Regions from separate parts of the Streptomyces sp. NPDC032091 genome, predicted to be linked through region 2. Evidence: riboswitches for the same ligand, from Rfam matches in the RefSeq annotation. Region 2 holds a riboswitch; each other region holds the start of a gene.

Region 1 (3,265 bases), on a different contig from region 2:
CACCCTGCAACGCCCCAGGCTGCGCGGGGTGCCGTTCTCCTTCGTCCGGGTCGACCGGGCCGGGAACATGTCCAAGAGGCAGTCGGCGACCGGGTTCCACTTCTCCCGCGCGGGCGGCACCTGCCCGCTGTGGAACGTCTACGAGGCCTTCGCCGCGCCCAGCCGGATCCACGTCCAGGTCGCCGCCATGCCCGACGGCCAGCGTTACCTGTGGACCGCCCGGGCCGTCACTCGGCACCGCGGCGGCTGGGGCGAACCCGGCAAGACCTTCGCGATCGGCCTCGGCTGCGAGATCCGCCACGCATCGCGGCTCGTCTACTCCGACGGCCTCGACCTCGACAACGCCTCAGCCGCCACACCCATCGGTATGGGGTGCCGGCTCTGCGAACGCCTCGACTGCCCCCAGCGGGCGGTCCCGCCGCTCGGCCGGACCCTGACCGTCGACGAGAACAGCAGCACGTTCATCCCCTACCCCGTCACCCGGGACCGGCCGTGAGGCTCTGCCTCACCCCAGCCGGCGTGCTTCCGCCTCGGTCACCGGGTCCCCCACCCGTACGCCATGCAGCACGTGAGCGAGCACCTCGGCGCCGCGGACCACGCGGGGGCCCGGCCGGTTGAAGTACGCAGGTCCGTCCAGGACCCACACCTCACCGGCCGCCACCGCGGGCAGTTCGTGCCAGCCTGGCAGCGAGGTGAGCAGGTCGATCTCCGTCATGGTGCGTTCGGGCGGGAAGCCGCACGGCAGTACGAGGATCACGTCCGGGCGTGCCTCACGCACCGCCTCCCACGTCATCGGCTCGGTGTGCTCACCGGGCTCGGCCAGCAGCGCTTCCCCACCGGCCGCGGCGACCTGCTCCGGCACCCAGTGGCCGGCGGGCCACAGCGGATCGAGCCACTCGATGGCCACCACCCGGGGCCGCGCCCGCCCCGCCGTGCGGCGCCGGACCTCGGCCAGGCGACCACGCAACTCCGTACGCCGCCGCTCCGCCACCTCCCCCGCCCCCAGCAGCTCGCCCACCGTGACCAGGCAGTCCAGTACGTCGTCCAGGGTCCGCGGCTCCAGGCTCAGCACCCGGGGTCCGGCGTCCATGACGCGCACCGCGCGGGAGACCGCCTCGTAGGACACCGCGCAGACCTGGCAGAGGTCCTGGGTGAGCAGGACGTCCGGTGCGAGCGCGGCGAGCGCCTCCGCGTCCAGGGTGTACAGCGAGGATCCGCTGTGTGCCGCGCCGCCCACCGCTGTGGAGATCTCCCGGCTGGTGAGCGCGTCCGCGTCGAATTCGGCCCGGGTCACGACGGGTACGGCGGCGACCGCTGCGGGCGGCCAGTCGCATTCGTGGGTGCGTCCGACCAGGTCGGAGGCGAGTCCGAGGTCCGCCACGATGTCGGTGGCCGCCGGGAGCAGCGAGACGATGCGCATGCTCCGACTGTAGACGCGCCGGTGACGGTCCGGACTTACCAGGACGTCCAACTATATGTTCCTGGCACAAGGTCCGCGGTGCAGGGAAGCCGGTGTGAATCCGGCACGGTCCCGCCACTGTGACCGGGGGGTGTGCTGCCATCCACACGCCACTGACGAGGTCGGTCGGGAAGGCGGGCGGCGCGCGGGGATCCGGGAGTCAGGATACCGGCCGCGGATTGTTCCCGCGTTTGTCCACGAGGATGGAGCAGACACGCCTGGCACCGGTTTGTACCCACGACCCTGGTGATCCGGCGGAGCGCACGCACACCACTTCCGTGCGCTCGTAGTTCCCACGGCTTCCGCAGCGGCACGCCCCCATCAGGGTGTAGTCCGCCGGTCCGCCGTGCCATCCCCGGATCCAACCTGCTGGCCGGGCGGGCCGACACCGAGGCCGCGATCGGCAACGCCGAGGAGGCGCAGGTCGATTGGGGGCAGGGGAACCCGCAGCGACGCGCCCGCGTCCTGCTGCGCTTCCTCCAGCTGGTCGAGGGCGAACGCGAGAGCCTGGCCAGGCTTCTGTCGTCCGAGCACGGCAAGACCGTCGCCGACGCCCACGGCGATCTCCAACGCGGCCTGGAGATGGCCGAGTTCGCCACCGGGATTCCGCACCTCCTCAAGGGCGAGTTCACCGACAACGCCGGTACCGGCATCGACGTGCACTCCCTGCGCAGCCCGCTCGGCGTGGTCGCCGGCATCGCGCCGTTCAACTTCCCCGCGATGATCCCGCTGTGGCAGGCCGCGCCCGCGCTGGCGTGCGGGAACGCGTTCATCCTCCAGCCCTCCGAGCACGATCCGGCGAAGGCCGCGCAGACGACGGCGGGGAAATCAAGGGACCCTCGCAGGTCGCCACGCCTCGGGGTCAGGGGCCCGCCACGGTCTTGGGGACGGGGGAGGACGTGGACGCGCTGCGCAGGTCCGCCGTCGTGACGCCCACCAGGGCCACGGCTCCGAGGCAGAGGAGGCCGCCGCTGACGAGGGCCACTGTCCCCGAGGCGGCGTCTGCCACGAGGCCGCCGCGCATGTTGCCGATGTCGGGCCCGGCCTGTCCCACGATCTGTTCGGTCGCGCTGACGCGGCCGAGCAGTTCCCGGGGCGTGTGCATCTGGACGACGGTGCTCCGCGAGACCACCGAGACCGTGTCGGCGGCGCCGGCCAGGACGAGGAAGGCCAGCCCGCCCCAGCGGTTCGTCGCGGTGCCGAAGAGCGCCAGCGCCGTTCCCCAGGTCGCGGAACCGGCGAGCATCACGAGGCCCGGCCGGGGGAACCGGGTGAAGGTCCCGGAGAAGACGGATGCCGCTACGCCGCCGACGGCGATCGCCGTGAGGAACAGTCCGAGCGTGCGCGGGTTACCTCCGAACCGTTCCGCGTTGATCAGAGGGAACAGCTGATGGGCATCGACAGCACGGTCGTGGCCAAGTCGGTGAGCAGGGCCCCGCGAATGACCGGGGTGCGGCCCAGGAAGGCCAGACCGTCCGCAACCCCACGCAAGCCGGGCCGGGCGGGCTCGTCACCTGGGGTCATCCGTGGCAGGCCGAATGCCCCGTAGAACGCGGCGACGAAGGTCAGGGCGTCGATCAGGTAGCAGGCGCCGACTCCCAGCTCTCCGACGATCAGTCCGCCGAGGGCGGGGCCGATCAGCATGGCACCCTGGAAAGAGATGCGCTTCAGCGCCAGCCCAGCCGCCAGCTGGTGTGGGGGAAGGAGCTGCGGGATGAAGGTGCGCGAGGCGGGCCCGGCGCCCGCGACGAAACACGACTGGAGTGCGACCAGCCCGAGGACTCCGGCGACGGGAACGTGTCCAAG
Region 2 (3,265 bases):
GATGCACTCGTACACGCCCGCGATCGAGGCGATGGTCGCCGTCGGGGCGATGGCCAGGAGCAGGGAGTTGCGCATGCCGGACTTCGCGACGCGGGCGCGCAGCGCGTCCCAGCGCTCGGGCCAGTGGGCTTCCGTCTCGTAGTGGTCGGGGTGCAGGACGCCCTGGGCGGTGCGGGTCTCGGCCCAGGCCGGGAGCGGGCCGCTGCGCTCGGCGAGGTCGCAGGAGGCCTCGTACGCGGCGAGCATGATCCGCTCGGAGATCTTCGTGGACAGGGCCTTCGCCTCGGCGGAGTCGAAGGGCAGGCGCAGCTTGAAGAAGACGTCCTGGAGGCCCATCGCGCCCAGGCCCACCGGACGCCACTTGGCGTTGGAGCGGCCGGCCTGCTCGGTCGGGTAGAAGTTGATGTCCACGACGCGGTCGAGGAAGGTCACGGCCGTGCGGACGGTCTCGTCCAGGCGCTCCCAGTCCATCGCGCCGTCGGCGACGAACGCGCCGAGGTTGACGGAGCCGAGGTTGCAGACGGCCGTCTCGGCGTCGTTGGTGACCTCGATGATCTCGGTGCAGAGGTTGGACGAGTGGACCACCGTGCCCGGGAGCGCGGTCTGGTTGGCCGTCCGGTTGGAGGCGTCCTTGAACGTCATCCAGCCCTGGCCGGTCTGCGCGAGGGTGCGCATCATGCGCCCGTACAGGTCGCGGGCCGGCATGGTCTTCTTGGCGAGCCCGGAGGCCTCGGCCTTGGTGTAGGCGGCGTCGAACTCGTCGCCGTACAGGTCGACCAGCTCGGGGACGTCGGCGGGGGAGAACAGCGACCACTCGGCGTCGGCGTTGACGCGGCGCATGAACTCGTCCGGGATCCAGTGGGCGAGGTTCAGGTTGTGGGTGCGGCGCTGGTCCTCACCGGTGTTGTCGCGGAGCTCCAGGAACTCCTCGATGTCCGCGTGCCAGGTCTCCAGGTAGACGGCGGCGGCGCCCTTGCGGCGGCCGCCCTGGTTCACGGCGGCGACGGAGGCGTCGAGGGTCTTCAGGAACGGGACGATGCCGTTGGAGTGGCCGTTGGTGCCGCGGATCAGCGAACCGCGGGCGCGGATGCGGGAGTACGAGAGGCCGATGCCGCCGGCGTGCTTGGAGAGGCGGGCGACCTGGTGGTAGCGGTCGTAGATGGAGTCCAGCTCGTCCAGCGGGGAGTCGAGGAGGTAGCAGGAGGACATCTGCGGGTGCCGCGTGCCCGAGTTGAACAGGGTGGGGGAGGACGGCAGGTAGTCCAGGCGGCTCATCAGGGTGTACAGCGAGGCCACTTCCTCGACCGCGCGCACGCTTTCGTCCTCGGCGAGGCCGCAGGCCACGCGCAGCATGAAGTACTGCGGGGTCTCGATGACCTGGCGGGTGATCGGGTGGCGCAGCAGGTAGCGGCTGTGCAGGGTGCGCAGGCCGAAGAAGCCGAAGCGGTCGTCCGCGCCCTCGGCGAGCGCGTGCTCGACCAGGGCGTTCAGGCGGGCGGCGTGGGCGGCGACGAACTCGGCGGTGCGGTCGGCGATCAGGCCCTCGCGGTGGCCGACGGCGACGGACTCGGCGAAGGAGGTGGCGCCCTGGCCGGCGGCCTCGTCGGCCACGGCCAGCGTGAGCAGGCGGGCGGCGAGGCGGGAGTACGCCGGGTCCTCGGAGATCAGACCGGCGGCGGCCTCGGTGGCGAGCCCGCGCAGCTCGGCCTCGTCGGCGGCGGCGCTGCGGCCGCGCAGGGCGGCGGCGGCGACCCGGCCGGGGTCGGTGTCGGGGAGGTCGGCCGTGAGCTCGGTGAGGGTGCGCAGCAGCGCGGCCCCGGGACCTTCTGCTTCGGGGTGGTCGGACTCGGCGCGCGGTGCGGCGGGCGCGATGGTCACGGGGGAGCTCTCCCTCACTCGGCCCGGTCATCGGCGGAGCGGGGCGCGAGCGGGCGCACGCGGGCGCGCGCAGAGGCGTTCGGCACCACGTGGCGTCCACCGGCCCAACCGCGAGGCCCGGACGAATCGACACCCCGGTTCGGTCGATCCGGGGGCACTGCCGGCAGGTCTTCGGACTCGCGGATACGCCGCTGGGCGTACGTCACACCGTTGCGGGACAGTTCCGGATTCCCACCGGATTCCCCTGCGGCGGCAGCAGGCATGAGCATACATGTGGGGGCGACCCGATGCGGTAGCCCCCACATGTTGTGTCGGGTGCATGCGGAGCGTGTCGTCACAGCTCCAGTCGGTACGTGAGCAGGGTCAGTGCGGGGATCGGCGACCAGTCCAGTTCGGGGGTGCGGACGAACCCGAGCCGCTCGTAGATCCGCTGGGCCCCGCGCATGGCCCGCTGGGTGGAGAGCACCAGTGCGGTGACCCCGTCCAGGGCCCGGGCCCGTTCGGCGCAGGCCCGTACGAGCGCCTCCCCGACGCCCTGCCCGCGCGCCCCGGTGGCGACCGCGAGCATGCGGAACTCGGCGTCGTGCGGCCCGGCGATGTCGGCGAGCCGGCTCCCGGGCGCGGCGAAGGTGACCCCGCCGAGGAGCACCCCGTCGCGCACGGCGACGAGCACCTCCCCGTCGGCGGCCCGGCCGGCGACGTCGCGCAGGACGTTCAGGTAGTGGTCGTCGTCGTTCAGGTCGAGCAGCCCGTCCCCGGTGTAGGCCTCCCCGGTGATCTCCCCGAGCCGCGCGTACTCGTCTTCCCTTGCCGTCCTGATCTCGAAGTCCATGCCGCCGAGTGTGCCGGACGGGTGTCGGTGGCCGGCGCTATCGTCGGAGACAGCACCGTCCAGGAAGGTGAGCGAGGCATGACCGTGATGAGCGACCGGCCCCAGATGCTGACTGAAGAGTTCGAGACTCTGGCGCGCATAGGTGCCCGCGAGATCGAGGGGCTGCGACTTGAATTCATCTGCGGGAAGCTGGGGGTCAAGGCGGTGCCGGATGGGGATCACGGGACGATCATTGAGTGGCTGACGCGCATCTGCATGCAGTTCAGGCCGGAGCTGTGGCTCTATGCCGAGCAGGGAATCAAGATCCAGCAGTACCGCAATGGCCGTGCTCGGCCTGACGGGGTCCTGGCGCCGAGCGGCTCCCTCGCAGGCCAAGGGGAATGGGTTGAGCCTGAACCTGCCCTCATGGTCGTGGAGGTCACGTCGTACGACACGGACACGGACGCCCGCGACCGTCGCGAGAAGCCCCGCGGATACGCGGAGACTGGCATTCCGGTGTACTTGCTGATCGACCGGGACACCTGCGAGGTCACCGTCCACAGCGAGCCGGACGGC
Region 3 (3,265 bases), on a different contig from region 2:
AGCCGGAGCGCTGGGCGTGCCTGCGGCCCACGCGGGCGAACTGGTAGCAGTCCACCGTCTCGAACCAGTCGGGGTCGACGAGGCCCACCCCGAGGCCGGCGTTGGCCCGGGGGTAGTAGGTGGAGTACATCTCGTCGGGGTCCACCGTGGGGAGGATCGCGGCGAAGTTCTGCCGCTTGGGGGTCACCGCCATACCGCCGTTGACGAGCGAGCCGCCGCCGACGCCGCGGCCCTGGTAGACGATGATCCCGCCCATCTCCTCGGCGTCGAGGATGCCCGTGTACTTCGGGACGTCCTTGTCGATGGGGAAGCCGAGGAAGTTGCTCAGCGGCGCCTTCGTGCGGGTGCGCAGCCAGAAGGAGCGGTAGTCGGGCTTGGTGGTGTTGGCGAAGATCTTGCCGTCGGTGCCCGGGGTGTCCCAGGCCATGCCCATCTCGACCATGTGGACGTCGACGCCGGCCTGGGCGAGCCGCAACGCGGCGACCGAGCCGCCGTAACCGGTGCCGATGACGAGGGCCGGGACACGGGTCCCGGACGCGAGGGGGGCGTGCGCGACGGTGGAGCCGGTGGCGGGATTCGCGCGGGCGGCGCTGGTGTTGACGGAAAGCGCCATGGCTCCCAGAAGAGAACCGGTTCCAGCGATGAATCCGCGCCGGGAGACACCCTTGGACACCTTGCTGTGCAGGGACTTGTCACTCATGTGGCGTTCCTCACTCTCGATGGAGTGGGAACAAGTTCTACTGTCGAGTGCCTGCTAAGTCACTAGATGCGTCGAGATAATTTCCGGCCGGTTTCCGCAGGGCCTCAGGACAGGCTCCAGTGCGCGACGTCGTCTCCGAGCCCGGAGTCCAGTGCGAACTGCACCGCCGCCGGGCGGGCTTCCCGCGGCAGCCGGAAGACGACGTAGCCCGCGGCCGACCGGCCCGGGGCGAGGGTGAGGGTGTCGGGAAGGGCCGGGCCCGCGTCCGTGGCATCCCCGAGACCGGTGAACCGCCGCCCTGTGGTGTCCAGGAGGTGCGCGGACGGGGCGGGGGAGTCCTCGTACGGCACGGTCCCCGTGTTCTCCAGGCGCAGCTCCACGGCGACCAGCCGGTCGGCCCCGGGCGCCGGCGCCGGGCCCGCGGGGTCGACGACCCGGGTGAGGGTGACGTCGAGGCGCTCCCCGGGCCGGTCACCGTCGAGGGAGACGGTCTCGCCGGAGCCGCCGGTGCCCGCGCCGAGCAGCAGCGCCGCGAGGAGGGGAGCCAGGAGGAGACGGGCGGCCTTGGCCGCGCGCCCCGGACCCGCGTGGCCCGTGTGGCTGCCGTGACGCATGACCGACCTCCTCCACCCCCCTCGCCGCCCACGATCCTCCGTACGGGCCGGTCCCGCCACCGGCGGCGTTCGAGGGCCTTCATGGGGCAAACACCGCATCTGGCAGACTTGGCCGCATTGTCCCGGGCGGTGCAGGACAGGAAACCGGTGCGAATCCGGTGCGGTCCCGCCACTGTGACCGGCGGCCCCTTGCACGGGGCCCCGGGAGTCAGACACTGACGCGCCGCCTCTTCACTTCGACCGGGGACGAGGATCCCCCGGAGAGGCCTCACCATGCCGCGTTTCCGCGCAGCCCTGCGCCCGCTCCCCGCGCTCGCGCTCCTGACGACACTGACGACCCTGACCGCGTGCGCCGGTCCGTCCGGGGCGGGAGGGTCCGCTCCCGGCGCGCACGCGGCGCCCGGGTTCCCGTACACCGTCACCAACTGCGGTGTCGCCACCACCTACCAGGCCCCGCCCCGACGCGCCGTCACCATGAACCAGCACGCCACCGAGATGCTGCTCGCCCTCGGCCTGCAGGACCGGATGGCGGGCACGGCGTACCTCGACGACTCCGTCCTCCCGGCCTACCGGAGCGCCTACGCGGGCATCAAGGTCCTCGCGAAGGAGTACCCCTCGAAGGAGGTCCTCCTCGGCGCCGACCCGGACTTCGTGTACGGCGGCTACTCCAGCGCCTTCGACAAGGGGCAGGGCCGCGACCGGGAGGGGCTGGCCGCGTCCGGCATCGGCTCCCGGCTCAGCGTCGAGTACTGCACCCCGGGCCGGGTCGGGCTCGCGCAGCTGAAGACCGAGATCACCGAGGTCGCCCGGACCTTCGGCGTGCCCGAGCGCGGCACGGCCCTGATCGAGGAGGAGCAGCGCCGGATCGACGCCGTCACCGCGCGGGTCAAGGACCGGGCCCGCCCGGCCGTCTTCGTCTACGACTCGGGCGAGGGCTCCGCCTTCACCTCCGGGGGCAACGGCATCGGCAACGAGATCGTCTCCCTCGCCGGGGGGACGAACGTCTTCGCCGACCTCGACGCCACCTTCGGCGACGTGTCGTGGGAGAAGGTCATCGAGCGCGGGCCCGAGGTCGTCCTCATCTACGACTACGGCGGCACCACCGTGGAGACCAAGAAGCAGCGCCTGTTGAACGATCCGGCACTGGCGGAGGTTCCCGCGGTGAAGAACCGGCGGTTCGTCGTGCTCCCGCTCTCCTCGGCCGTCCTCGGCGTGCGCGTCGCCGACGCCGTGGAGTCCCTGGGCCGCCAGTTGCACCCCGACGCCGCGTGACCGGCCGCCGTCGCACCGCGGCCGTACTGGTGCTGCTGGCGGCCGCGCTGGCGGGCTCGGCGGTGGCGGGGCTGGCGCTGGGGCCCGTGCGCATCGGTCCCGGACAGGTGCTCGACGCCCTGTCGGGCGGGCCCGGGCGTCGCGGAGCCTTCGCTTCCATCGTGTGGGACGTCCGGATGCCGCGGGTGCTGCTCGGGGCCGTGGTCGGCGCCGGCCTCGCGGTCGCGGGCGCCGTGCTCCAGGCCCTCGTCCGCAACGCGCTCGCGGACCCCTTCCTGCTGGGGGCCTCCTCGGGCGCCTCGGCGGGGGCCGTGCTGGTCATCGTGCTGGGCGTGGGGGCGGGCGGCGCCGTCGGGCTCCCGCTGGCCGCCTTCGCCGGCTCCCTCGCCGCGCTCGTCGCCGTCTACGCGCTGGCCCGGCGCGGCGGCACCATGACCACGGGCCGGCTGATCCTGGCCGGGGTGGCCGTGCAGTACGTGCTGTCCGCTCTGACCAGCCTGGTGCTCGTGCTGGCCGCCCATCCGGACCAGATGCGGTCCGTGCTGTTCTGGACCCTCGGCGGCCTGGGCGGGGCCCGCTGGCACGAACTCGCCCTGCCGGCCGCCGCGCTGCTGGCCGGAACCGCTCTGCTCGTCGCCCTCGCACGCCCGCTGGACCTGCTGCTCGCCGGGGAGGAGGG

Evidence for each region. A riboswitch is a leader RNA that binds a small molecule or an ion and turns the genes downstream of it on or off. The one in region 2 is predicted to bind cobalamin.
Region 1: another riboswitch for cobalamin. It lies ahead of ACZ5NJ_RS26100 (aldehyde dehydrogenase family protein); the one in region 2 lies ahead of ACZ5NJ_RS18850 (ribonucleoside-diphosphate reductase subunit alpha).
Region 3: another riboswitch for cobalamin. It lies ahead of ACZ5NJ_RS24980 (ABC transporter substrate-binding protein); the one in region 2 lies ahead of ACZ5NJ_RS18850 (ribonucleoside-diphosphate reductase subunit alpha).

Annotation. Positions count from the first base shown of each region.
Region 1 covers NZ_JBVILR010000018.1:5,843-9,107, forward strand. The annotation lists gene ACZ5NJ_RS26090 (short-chain fatty acyl-CoA regulator family protein) at 1-496, shown strand, start outside; gene ACZ5NJ_RS26095 (ABC transporter substrate-binding protein) at 506-1,420, opposite strand; cobalamin riboswitch at 1,480-1,650, shown strand; partial or broken gene ACZ5NJ_RS26100 (aldehyde dehydrogenase family protein) at 1,811-2,260, shown strand; partial or broken gene ACZ5NJ_RS26105 (MFS transporter) at 2,322-3,265, opposite strand, start outside.
Region 2 covers NZ_JBVILR010000010.1:211,912-215,176, forward strand. The annotation lists gene ACZ5NJ_RS18850 (ribonucleoside-diphosphate reductase subunit alpha) at 1-1,878, opposite strand, end outside; cobalamin riboswitch at 2,024-2,147, opposite strand; gene ACZ5NJ_RS18855 (GNAT family N-acetyltransferase) at 2,213-2,710, opposite strand; gene ACZ5NJ_RS18860 (Uma2 family endonuclease) at 2,789-3,265, shown strand, end outside.
Region 3 covers NZ_JBVILR010000016.1:182,964-186,228, forward strand. The annotation lists gene ACZ5NJ_RS24970 (GMC oxidoreductase) at 1-700, opposite strand, end outside; gene ACZ5NJ_RS24975 (DUF4352 domain-containing protein) at 805-1,314, opposite strand; cobalamin riboswitch at 1,411-1,552, shown strand; gene ACZ5NJ_RS24980 (ABC transporter substrate-binding protein) at 1,588-2,586, shown strand; gene ACZ5NJ_RS24985 (FecCD family ABC transporter permease) at 2,583-3,265, shown strand, end outside.